Regions from separate parts of the Sporosarcina trichiuri genome, predicted to be linked through region 2. Evidence: riboswitches for the same ligand, from Rfam matches in the RefSeq annotation. Region 2 holds a riboswitch; each other region holds the start of a gene.
The links. A riboswitch is a leader RNA that binds a small molecule or an ion and turns the genes downstream of it on or off. The one in region 2 is predicted to bind S-adenosylmethionine.
Positions count from the first base shown of each region.

Region 1: it holds a riboswitch for S-adenosylmethionine, as region 2 does, so the genes downstream of both, QWT68_RS15280 (cyclase family protein) here and QWT68_RS11325 (O-acetylhomoserine aminocarboxypropyltransferase/cysteine synthase family protein) in region 2, are expected to answer to the same signal.
Region 3: it holds a riboswitch for S-adenosylmethionine, as region 2 does, so the genes downstream of both, metK (methionine adenosyltransferase) here and QWT68_RS11325 (O-acetylhomoserine aminocarboxypropyltransferase/cysteine synthase family protein) in region 2, are expected to answer to the same signal.

Region 1 is NZ_CP129119.1:2,994,096-2,998,284, forward strand. It holds gene QWT68_RS15270 (glycosyltransferase) at 1-1,030, opposite strand, end outside; gene QWT68_RS15275 (NADPH-dependent FMN reductase) at 1,320-1,892, shown strand; gene QWT68_RS15280 (cyclase family protein) at 1,931-2,680, opposite strand; SAM riboswitch class I at 2,789-2,896, opposite strand; gene QWT68_RS15285 (DMT family transporter) at 3,035-3,370, shown strand; gene QWT68_RS15290 (DMT family transporter) at 3,372-3,686, shown strand; gene QWT68_RS15295 (nicotinate phosphoribosyltransferase) at 3,766-4,189, shown strand, end outside.
Region 2 is NZ_CP129119.1:2,242,165-2,246,353, reverse strand. It holds gene pepT (peptidase T) at 1-594, opposite strand, end outside; gene QWT68_RS11340 (DUF2187 family protein) at 712-933, opposite strand; gene QWT68_RS11335 (metal-sensitive transcriptional regulator) at 1,167-1,433, shown strand; gene QWT68_RS11330 (hypothetical protein) at 1,572-2,207, shown strand; SAM riboswitch class I at 2,409-2,520, shown strand; gene QWT68_RS11325 (O-acetylhomoserine aminocarboxypropyltransferase/cysteine synthase family protein) at 2,633-3,922, shown strand; gene QWT68_RS11320 (glycine betaine uptake BCCT transporter) at 3,965-4,189, opposite strand, start outside.
Region 3 is NZ_CP129119.1:389,560-393,748, reverse strand. It holds gene QWT68_RS02290 (gamma carbonic anhydrase) at 1-254, shown strand, start outside; gene metK (methionine adenosyltransferase) at 309-1,520, opposite strand; SAM riboswitch class I at 1,718-1,835, opposite strand; gene pckA (phosphoenolpyruvate carboxykinase (ATP)) at 2,005-3,591, shown strand; gene QWT68_RS02275 (alpha/beta hydrolase family protein) at 3,633-4,189, opposite strand, start outside.

The DNA.
Region 1 (4,189 bases), 750 kb from region 2:
CGGGAGCCGTCTGTAACCCTGTTTTCTGATCCAGCACGATGTCGCCGAGTCCGCCTACTTTGGATGCGATGACAGGGCTTCCGCAGGCCTGTGCTTCCGCAGCGACCATACCGAACGATTCGTAATAGGAAGGGACGATGACGGCGAGACTGTCACGGAACTCCTTAGCCAGACGGTCTTGCGGCTGGCAGCCGAGAAACTCGACGTGGTCCTCGATCCCCTGTACCGCCTTCTTCAATTCCTCTGAGATCGGCTGCTTCGTAACCGGGTCCACCTGCTTTTCATCCCCGCCGATGACACGGAGCTTAACTGGGGAGGATAGAAGGTTGGTATGGGTTAACAGCTTGAATGCGCGGAGCAGCGTATAGATGCCTTTTGTTTTCTCCAGACGCCCGGCGAAGGTGAATGTCATCGGCTGGAGGGGAGAAGGCTTGTCAGGCGTGAACGCACTGTCCACACCGATCGGAATGACCGAGATGGGGGCAGGCTGTTTCACGGACGACTGGATCAGCGCTTTCTCCGTCAGTGAAGTGGCGATGACTGTAGTGGCGGAAGCGAGAATCTCCCGTTCCGCTTTCAGACGGCGTGCTTCACGCACACCCGTTGCTTGTTCTTTTGCAACGGCGAGCGAATGGGAAGTATGGAACCAGGGTATGGAATGCATTTCAGTAAGGCGTATTCCGAGAAGCCCGGAGAGCCAATAGTGGGTATGCAGAATATCATATCGGGAAAAATCCTGCAGAGTCAGCATTTCAGCAAGAAACGCGGGAAGGAGCTGTATCATTTTCGTTTTTGCGACGAACCCTTTCCGGCCGGCAGCCACCCGGATGACACGGCAGCGCTGTCCGAACGATTCGAATTGAGGAGCCGTTTCGTCAGCCCAGTGTGTAAACACATCGACAGAATGCCCGCGGGCATCCAGTGCCAAAGCCAGCTGCTTCACGTAATTATTCTGTCCTCCAGCCTGACTTGTCCCCAGGGATGCCAGCGGATCGCCATGGTCTGAAATCATACAGATTGTTTTTGCCATATTACACTCCTCCAATATATATAAAAATCGTTAACATTAAAAATAAGCGTAATAGTTTAATACCCTATGTTAAGGGAATGTAAACATATTTTTAATGGAAACCATTTAAATCTTCTTAACGATAATGTAAAAGACAGAAGAAGTGGGCCGAAAATCACCATCCCGGGCAATATTGTGGAGGGAGTGCGGATAAATCTGCGGAGGATGAGCAAAATAGTTATGGCAGCCCGAAAAACGTGATACGATAAAATATGTTGAAATAAAGATAAATCAAAAGGAGTTTTCCACTATGCCAATTCGTGTAAAAGCGATCATCGGAAGTACAAGTTCGGCTTCCTACAATAGACGTCTTATCAATTTCATGCAGAAACGCTATGCGGACAAGCTTGACATTACACCCGTGTCCATTAATGATGTCGAAATGTTTTCCGTCGATATCGAGAACGATCCGCCGTCAGGTGCTCGCGCGTTCAAGGAAGATGTCAAAGATTCGGACGCTGTCCTCTTCGCCGTACCGGAATACAATTTCTCCATTCCGGGCGCTTTGAAGAATGCCCTCGACTGGCTGTCCCGCGGCGGGGAAGCGACATTGCGCGATAAGCCGGCATTCATCGTCGGTTCCTCGATGGGCGTGTTCGGAAGTGTGCGGGCGCAGATCCACTTGCGGGAGATCCTGTCCAATCCCGGCCTTTCACCGCTCATCCTACCGAATAACGAAGTGTACATCGGTTCGATCCATAACAAGCTGAGCGAGGACGACGAGCTTACGGATGAGCCGACTGTCGCATTCCTCGATTCGGTCGTCAGCAATTTCGTCGATTTCTATGAGCGCATGACGGAAATCCACGGAAAGAAAGCATAACAAAAACGCTCTGCCGATGATCGGGCAGAGCGTTTTTGTTATGGCAGGATGGCGAACGATCGTACAGGGAAGCCGGACGCTTTTTCAGGCTTCGGCACGATGTTGAAGATGACAGCGCCGCGCGTCGGCAGTTTGTCGAGATTGGTCAGCAGCTCAACCTGATACGTATCCTGTTCCAGGACATAATATTCCCCATGGAGGGCGCCGTTTCTCCTGAAATCCGCGGCTGAATCGGTATCGAACGTTTCATGACCGACCGCTTTCACACCGCGTTCCTCGAACAGGAATTTCAGTGCATCCAGACCCCAGCCGGGAATCCGGTTATTCCCGTCCTCGTCTTTGTTGCAAAAAGCGGCTTCATCCGGCCAGCGTTTGCTCCAATCCGTCCGCAGTGCGACGAACGTACCCGATTCGATCGGGCCATTTGCTTCTTCGAATGCGAGAAGGTCCTGCTTCGAGCAGGTGAAATCATGGTCTGCTGCCGCTTTCTCCGATTGATCGATGACAATCAGCGGCAGCACAAGTTCTTTCAGTTCCAGTTCATTCAGGTACCGTGTGTCGCGTACGAAGTGGATCGGTGCGTCGATATGGGTGCCGTATTGGCCCGCGAACGAAAATTGCTGGGCGAAGAACCCGTCATCATGGCTGAACAGCGTCTTGAACTCGGCGTTCTCGAACATGAAGAAATGAGGGGAGTCCGGACCGAACGTATGCGTCAGATCCACCCACTCTTTCGATTTCAATGCTGCCAGTGCAGTCAGTACATCAGTTTGTGTTTGTGTCGTCATCTCAAATCCCGCCTTCATCGTTTATTGCCGGCAACCCGGCTGCTGTTGAATGAAAAAAAGAAGACCCCCAAGCAGATGAGGGTCTTCTCTGAATACACAGTATGTCAGCTCTCATCTTCGGAGCGCAGTCGGCACTCCCTGGAGTTAGCACCTCGGCCGTTACGGCTGGTTGCTGAGATATCATCGGGCCAGTCCCTCCATCTCTCTGAATGAGAAGTTTATTAAATTGTTCGAAAACTGTAAATAGATAGTATCATGCGCGGCGGAAGAAAGCAACAATGATTTTACAGTTGTCCTGTTGAGAAGTTTGGTATACTCCTCTATAGCAAGGAAAGAGGGACGGAGGTTTTTCAGTTGGCTTGGATCTATGTGGTTCTTGCAGCGGTCGTTGAAGTGTTCTGGGTCGTCGGACTCCGCCATGCAGACACACCTCTTGAATGGGCAGGAACAGCGCTTGCCATTATCTTCAGCTTTTTCTTCATCATCAAAGCATGCGAAACGATTCCGTCAGGGACTGTCTATGCGGTGTTCACAGGCAGCGGGGCGGCGGCAATCGTGCTGGTCGATACTCTTGTATTCGGCACACACTTGAAGCCGGTCGGCCTGCTGTTCATCGGGCTGATCCTGGTCGGGGTGATCGGCATCAAGCTGACAACCGGTCCGAGTGATGCGGAAGAGGGAGGTGCATGAGGTGGCGTGGATATATCTCGTGATCGCAAGCTTCGGTGAAATTTTCGGAGTCATGTGCATCAACTGGTTCATACAGAAGAAGACACTGGGACGGCTTGCTCTGCTGATCGTGTCATTCGGCGGGGGATTCGTTTTCCTGTCGCTGGCGATGCGGTCGATTCCGATGGGGACTGCGTATGCAATCTGGACAGGGCTCGGTGCTGCCGGTGCCGTCCTGATCGGCATCCTGCTGTTCGGGGAATCCGCAGGCTGGAAACGAATGCTGTTTCTGGCATGCATCATTGCAAGTGCAGCCGGCCTGAAACTGTTCAGTTGAAGCAGTTAGGAAATCGGTTGAAAAGGGTAAAGGGATGGACAAGCATTCCTACAGAACAAATCGGAAGAGGCGAATAGACGTGAGCTCAAAGTATACAGATGACAGCTGGGCACTACATACAGACCTGTATCAGATCAATATGATGGAAACGTATTGGGCTGAAGGCATCCATGACAAGAAGGCGGTCTTCGAGCTGTATTTCAGGAAACTCCCCTTCGGCAACGGGTATGCCGTTTTCGCAGGACTCGAGCGGGTGCTCGATTATTTACGCAAGCTCCGGTTCACTGACAGCGATATCGATTACTTGAAGGAAGAGCTGCATTATAAGGAGGATTTCCTCGACTATCTGAGAGGCGTCCGATTCACGGGGGATCTGTATTCCATGAAGGAAGGGGAAACCGTCTTCGGCAACGAGCCGATCATGCGCGTGGAGACGACGCTGGCTGAAGCGCAGCTGATCGAGACGGCACTCCTCAACATCGTCAATTACCAGACGCTGATCG
Region 2 (4,189 bases):
GCCGTCCATCGTATAGGCGAAGTCCGCCCCGAATGCCTGGACATCGAATTTATGGGGTCCCCGTCCGATTTCCTCATCCGGTGTGAAGGCGACCCGCAGTTTGCCATGTTTCACTTCAGGATGTGACTGCAAATACGCCATCGCTGTCATGATTTCCGCAATTCCTGCCTTATCATCCGCACCGAGCAGCGTCGTGCCATCCGTTGTGATCAATGTCTGGCCTGTGTAGTTGTTCAGCTCGGGAAACAGCTCGGCTGATAATGTCGTATTTTCGCTGAGGACCAGATCGCGGCCATCATAGTTCTCGTGGATCTGAGGGTTCACATCTTTGCCGGAATAGTCAGGTGACGTGTCGACGTGTGCAAGGAAACCGATGACCGGGACATCTTTGTCCGTGTTGGACGGCAGTGTCGCAAACAGATAGCCGTTCCCATCGAGCGTAATCTCTTCCATCTCCAGTTCTTCGAGTTCGTGTTTCAATACATGCAGCAGGTCCCACTGGCATTCGGTGGATGGAGTCGATGGACTGTTCGGGTCCGACTCGGTGTTGATTTTTGCGTAACGGATGAACCGTTCAGTGACTTGTTCTTTCATAAGCTGGAGTATCCCCTTTCAAAATAGGAAGAATCACTCTGTAAGAGTGTGTGATGCTGCAAAAACAGACAGCAAAAACGGCAGTACGCAGATGCGCTGCCGCTGTGACATGACCGATCAGACTACTGTGTAATTTTTATGGGCAACCACGGTCAGATTGGAGGCTGCTCCGATCTGGACAGCGTCGCTTTCGGAAATTTCCACAATGACGGAGTTATCCAGTATTTTATGGATACTGCCGGAGACATGGACGCCATGCCGCATGAATGAAATCTGTTCACCAGGATGGCGGGCGGAGACGAAATCAGAGACGGGTTGTTCCTTGCGCGGAAAAGCCAAACGAATTCCTCCTCTCGTCGTTACCGACAGTTCACGCTCAGCCGTACAGCTGAGCCGTTCATTTTTACAATCAGTGAAGAAGCGAGTCTGATCGGTTCTCAAAAACAATAAGTACAGAGACAAGTATAACATAATTCGAATAATTTCACGCCATCAGCATTTCTATGCAACTGTTTCATTGACGAAATACGCGATGGGGTATAGAGTGAAGAGAAAAGGAAGGGGACGGTATAGTGGAATACGATGCAAAAGTGGTCAACCGGCTGAAACGGATCGAAGGCCAGATCCGCGGCGTCCTGCGGATGATCGAAGCTGGAGATGACTGCCGCGATGTCGTCACCCAGCTGTCGGCCTCGCGCTCGGGAATCGACCGGACGATCGGCGTGATTGTCAGCAGCAACCTGATCGCCTGCATGGAAGAACAGGAACTGTCCGGATCGCCGGAAGACAAAGAGGCACTGGTCAAGGAAGCCGTCGATCTGCTGGTGAAGAGCCGCTGATCGATGGCTCTTTTTTAACCGGGTAAACATTAGAAATCATCTTTACAATTCTCCTCATCTCTTAATTTGCATCTCAGTCTCCTCTCAGACAGCGGGGTTATGATAATAGCATCCCAACAAGATAAGGAGAGGAACAAGATGAAAAAAACATTGATTACAGCAGTAAGCGCACTGATGCTATCCGCAGGAGGTGCCCAGGCGGCGACATTCGCACACGGCCATCAGGCAGACGGGCAGAGTTCGTACTCGCACGTATCGTACAGCCAGCAAGTGAACCAGGACATTACAGGATTCGAGGAATACGCATCAATCGCCTCCGTCATCGATCCATCAAGCTTCACGGTACGCGTAACGGAAAACAATGTTTCCAACCGGGTCATCCTTTTCTCCGACAATTATGGACGTACGCAGTATAAGAGTGTGTTCGTGAAGAAGACAGGTCTTCTGAAAGTCATCAGCCAAAAAGGCGGCGGTGTCCTGCTCCAGACAACAGTGACAGGAAACACAGCAGCTCCGGAAGCGAAACCGGACCAGAAACCCGCACAGCCGGCAAGCACGATCAGCAGCCTGCCTGAGTACAAGACACTTGCTGCGCATGTCGACATTAGCGGTCTGGCACCTGCCGTTGTTTCCGATAACTACAACAACCGCACAATCCTGCTGAAAGATGCGAATGGCCGCGGCCAGTACAAGAGCATCTTCGTAAAACGCACGAACATGCTCAAAATCGTTGATTTGAATGGCGGCCAGATTTTCTACGGTGCTGCCGAGTAATGAATGTCACCTGCATACCGCGTCCAATGACGCCCGGTATGCGGGTTTTTCTATTTGCGGAAGCAGCCGCCTTGAAGAGGATCGGGCACGGCGTTGATTGGCTGAATACGAAACTGTCAAATTATTTTGAGTAACCTGTTGACTTTCTGATTTTACGTGTGTATACTCGTTTCCAAGATGGAAAACTGAATAAGTCACAAACTCTTATCAAGAGCGGCGGAGGGACTAGGCCCTGCGATGCCCGGCAACCGGCAAGCATACCAGCTTGCAAAGGTGCTACTTCCTACAGATCCAGTGATCTGAAAGATAAGGGGAAGTGCCAGCAATGGCGGTCCTCTTCTATTTTCAGAAGGGGGCTTTTTCGTTTTCCCCCACCCGTCCGGTGTGCACAGTTCCATCAAAACTACTTTCCGGAGGTTAGGTATATGACAAATCTTCAACCCGAAACACAGCTGCTTCACGGCGGCCAGCAGCCTGATCCGACAACAGGCTCCCGTGCAGTCCCGATTCATCGGACGACATCGTTCGTATTCAAGGATACGGAGCAGGCAAGAAACTTGTTCGCCCTTCAGGAAGCCGGCAATATCTACACACGGATCACGAATCCGACAGTTGCCGTTTTCGAAGAGCGGATTGCATTGCTGGAAGGCGGTACTGCGGCTGTCGCTTTGTCGTCCGGAATGGCGGCCATCGCCTTCTCCATCCTGAATATCGCGGAAGCGGGGGATGAAATCGTAGCGGCGGCCAATCTGTATGGCGGCACCTATAACCTGTTCGCGATCACGCTGCCGAAATACGGGATCACCGTGAAATTTGTCGACTCGGCCGATCCGGATAACTTCCGGAATGCCATTACGGAAAAGACGAAAGGGATCTTCGCCGAAACGATCGGCAACCCGAGCCTGCAGGTGCTCGATATCGAACGTGTCGCGGACATCGCCCACGAAAACGGCATTCCGTTCCTGATCGATAACACATTTGCGTCCCCATACGGATGCAATCCGATCGAATTCGGAGCGGATGTCGTCATCCATTCGGCAACGAAGTGGATCGGCGGCCACGGCACTACAATCGGCGGCGTTGTCGTCGATGCAGGCAAATTCGATTGGACACAGGGCCGGTTCCCCGGCTTCACGGAACCGGATGAATCCTATCACGGCCTCCGGTACGGCATCGACACGGCAAACGCTGCATTTGCGACGAAACTCCGGGTACAGGGTCTTCGGGATTTCGGGCCCTGCCTCGATCCGGACAGTGCCTTCAACTTCCTCCAGGGACTGGAAACGCTCCATCTGCGGATCCAGCGGCACGGGGAGAATGCACGTCAAGTGGCCGAGTTCCTGTCTTCGCATCCATCTGTCGAATGGGTGACATTCACCGGCCTCGACAGCCATCCGACAGCGGAACAGGCGAAGAAGTATCTGAAGAACGGCGCCGGCTCCATGATCGTCTTCGGGATCAAAGGAGGGCGCGATGCCGGCCGGCGGGTGATCGACAACGTCACGCTGTGGTCTCATGTGGCCAATGTCGGCGATGCAAAGTCGCTCATCATCCATCCGGCCTCGACGACCCACCAGCAGCTCTCTGCGGAAGACTTGAAAAACTCAGGAGTGACTGAAGAACTCATCCGTTTGTCAGTCGGTCTCGAGTCCGTGGATGACATCATTGCCGACCTGAAGCAGGCGATCGAAAAGGCGGCGCCGGTCAGCGTCTGAATAGAAAACACCCGGGTTCCCCATTCGGAACCCGGGTGTTCTTTATTTACGATGATGGTGTCTGTGCGGAAGCGACTCATTGCCGAGCTCCTTGAACAGGGAGTACACCATCAGCAGGATGATGAACGAAAACGGCAGTGCCGCAATGATGATCGTATTTTGCAAAGCGTCGAGTCCGCCGACGGACAGCAGTACGAGCGCGATAGAGGACTGCAGCAGCCCCCAGATGATCTTGACGCTGTTCGGCGGCGTCAGCGAACCGTATGT
Region 3 (4,189 bases), 1.2 Mb from region 2:
CTGTCAAAAAAGGGGCATTGGTCGGAATGGGATCTATCGTCCTGGACGGCGCGGTTATCGGAGAAGGTGCATTCCTAGGCGCAGGCAGCCTGGTGCCGCCGGGAAAAACAATCCCTCCCGGCATGCTCGCACTTGGCTCCCCAGCAAAAGTCGTACGGGAGCTGAACGAAGCGGACCGGGCGGATATGGCGCGTATCACCGCGAGCTATGTGGAAAAGGGACAATCGTATAAGCGGATGCAGCAGAAGAGCTGATCATCCTATACCAAAAGCAAGGCAGCGACTATTCCGCTGCCTTGCTTTTTTTCATCATAGCGTCCGGCCGGCATGGACCGCTCCTGCTCTCAGCGTCTCCGCTTTGTCGGTGCGTTCCCACGGCAGATCGACATCCGTTCTGCCGAAGTGGCCATAGGCGGCCGTCTGCTTGTAAATCGGACGGCGCAGGTCGAGCATCTTGATGATCCCGGCAGGCCGGAGATCGAAATGCTTCCTGACGAGTTCCACCAGTACATCTTCGGACAGCTGACCGGTGCCGAACGTATCCACGGAGATCGACACAGGTTTCGCAACACCGATTGCATACGCAAGCTGCACTTCACAGCGGTCGGCAAGCCCTGCAGCGACCAGGTTCTTCGCCACGTAGCGGGCCGCATACGAAGCCGAGCGGTCCACTTTCGTCGCATCCTTGCCCGAGAAGGCACCGCCGCCGTGGCGGGCATAGCCGCCGTACGTGTCGACGATGATCTTGCGTCCGGTCAAGCCGGCATCCCCCTGCGGTCCGCCGATGACGAAACGGCCTGACGGGTTGATGAAATACTTCGTCTCCTCATCAAGCAGATGCGCAGGCACGACCGCGTCGATGACATACTGCCGGATATCGTGCTGCAGGCGCTCGAGCGTCACCTCCGGGTGGTGCTGTGTCGATGTGACGATCGTATCGACACGCACCGGTTGGTTGTCCCCGTCATACTCGATCGTCACTTGCGTCTTGCCGTCCGGCCGCAAGTAATCGAGGGTTTCGTCTTTCCGGACCTTCGTGAGCTGGCGCGACAGCTTGTGCGCCAGGCTGATCGGCAGCGGCATGAGCTCTTCCGTTTCGTTGCACGCAAAGCCGAACATCAGGCCCTGATCCCCAGCACCGATCGCTTCCAGTTCTTCGTCGTCCATCTGCCCTTCCCTCGCTTCGAGGGCGACATCCACACTCGCCGCAATATCCGGTGATTGTTCGTCGATTGACGTCAGGACGGATGATGTCTCGTAGTCAAAGCCGAATTTCGCACGTGTGTAGCCGATCTCCTTGACGGTTTCCCGGACCACTTTCGGGATGTCGACATAGGTCGTCGTCGTGATTTCACCGATCACCAGCACGAGACCTGTCGTAATTGTTGTTTCGCATGCCACCCGTGCATTCGGATCCTCTGCGATGATGGCATCCAGGATCGCATCTGAAATCTGGTCGCACATTTTGTCCGGATGGCCTTCCGTTACCGACTCTGAAGTGAACAGCCGCCGATTAGTCATCTGATTTCCTCCTTCAGCCGCAGGCTTCCCTGCAGCGGATTCGTGATACGGTACTCTCGTTTTCCCAGTTTCGTCCCGCGCCTGAAGAGAAGCGACGTTAACGGTACCAAGGACAAAGGCGAACCATATAATAGAAAAAGCCTCTCACTCACGTATCGCATACATGAGGAAAGGCATATGTTTACAGGCACCTTTCACTCTTATCGTCCAGGGAGTGATCCCTGCTTCAGGTTTGGCACCTTCTCACAGACAAGGACGTCTGTGCAGGTTGCCGGGCATCATAGGGCCTGTCCCTCCGCCAGCTCGGGATAAGAGTATCCGTTCAACTATCTATGCTACGAAAAAAGACACCGGTTGTCAAACATTTTTCCGTATCTCTCACTTGAGTTTTCAATTAGTATAGTTTATTATTCTTAATGTGTTATACTAATTCAAAATATAGCGCCCCATCGAGGGCTATAATGAAAAGGACGGTAATCGACCTATGATTTCAGCGAAACTTGATAATGGACTCAAAGAGCTTCTTTCCGGACCAACCGTCACCATGCAGCCGTCAGTGCCTGTATTGGTTGAAAAGGCAGTGTCCCGCGGAGAGGCAAAGCTGTCAGCCGATGGAGCCGTTACAGCGCAGACCGGTAAATACACCGGCCGTTCACCTAAAGACCGTTACATAGTGGAAGCGACCCCTTCCAAAGAGAACATCGACTGGGGTTCTGTGAATCGTCCGATTTCCGAGGACCATTTCGATTCATTGTACCACAAAGTGCTCGGCCACCTGAAAGCAAAAGATGAGCTCTTCGTCTTCAAAGGCTTCGCAGGTGCCGACAAATCATCACAACTTTCCATCCAGGTCGTCAACGAGTATGCCTGGCAGAACCTGTTTGTCCACCAGCTGTTCATCCGGCCGACGGAAGAGGAACTGAAGACGCATGAGGCTCAGTTCACGATCCTGGCTGCCCCTTCGTTCAAAGCGGATCCTGCAGTCGATGGAACGGATTCCGAGACGTTCGTGATCATCTCCCTCGAAAAGCGAGTCGTCCTGATCGGCGGAACCGAATATGCGGGAGAGATGAAGAAATCCATCTTCTCTGTTATGAACTATCTGCTTCCTGAAAACGGGATCCTGTCCATGCACTGCTCAGCAAACGTCGGAGAAGACGGCGATTCCGCATTATTCTTCGGTTTGTCCGGGACAGGAAAGACAACCCTTTCAGCAGATGCGAACCGCAAGCTGATCGGTGATGACGAGCATGGCTGGTCGGATCACGGCATCTTCAATATCGAAGGCGGATGTTATGCGAAGTGCATTAACCTCTCCCCTGAGAAGGAGCCTGAAATCTATGGTGCGATCCAATTCGGCACAGTTCTCGAAAACGTCGTGCTCGATAAAGATACACGCATCCCGGACTACGATGACAACACGCTGACCGAAAATACGCGGGCTGCCTATCCGATCGGCAACATCGACAACATCGTCCTGCCGTCCGTGGCAGGCCACCCGAAAACAATCATCTTCCTGACTGCGGATGCGTTCGGCGTCCTCCCTCCGATCTCAAAGCTGACGAAGGAGCAGGCGATGTACCACTTCCTGAGCGGTTTCACATCCAAGCTCGCCGGAACGGAACGCGGCATCACATCTCCGGAAGCGACATTCTCGACATGCTTCGGATCCCCATTCCTCCCGCTTCCTGCAACGGTCTATGCCGATATGCTCGGGAAGAAGATCGATGAGCACGGCTCCCGTGTGTTCCTGGTCAACACAGGCTGGACGGGCGGCGCATACGGTGTCGGCAAACGGATGGACTTGAAGCATACCCGTACGATGGTGCGCGCAGCACTGTCCGGAGAGCTCGATACTGCGGAAACGGAAACGTCCGCTACGTTCGGTCTTCAGATTCCGACAGCAATCGAAGGCGTGCCTGCCGAAGTGCTGAACCCGCGGAACGCTTGGAGCAATCCGGCTGACTACGATGCCAAAGCAAAAGAGCTTGCGGACCTGTTCAAGGAGAACTTCAAGAAATTCGATCACGTTTCACCTGAGATCATCCAAAAAGGCGGTCCGATCATCTGATTCTGACGCAGCGAAAAGAACCTCCCGGCCGGGAGGTTCTTTTATTGTGCTTTCATCCAATCCGTCAGATCACGGACGATCTGTGCATTGTGCCAGGAAGGGAAATGGTGGGTGTAGTCCGGGAAATACCAGGTTTCCACAGGTTTCTGCGCTTCCCTGAGGGCGTCCTCCAGCATGATGGACTGCTCAGGCGAAACGTTCTCGTCTTTCAGCCCGTGGATGATCAGGACACGTGCGTCTATCTCACCGACTCGGAACAAGGCTGTCCGTTCCCGGTATGCATCCGGCGCACTGTTCGGGGACCCGCCGATGACCCGCTTCATCATCCTGCGCATGTCTTCCCGCTCTTTGTAAGTGAAGACGACGTCGGACACCCCCGCCCAATGGACGGTGGAAGTGATATCCTCCCTGAGGATCGCTGTCCAGAGCGCCATCAGACCGCCGCGGGAAAACGAAAACAGGTGTATCCGGCCGTCTTTCCATTTGGTGCTCTGTTTCAGGACATCGACTGCACTGACAGCATCCTGCAGATCCGCGCCGCCGAATTCATCGCGGCCTTCCCCGCCGCGGTTGCCGCGGTAATACGGGGCGAACACGA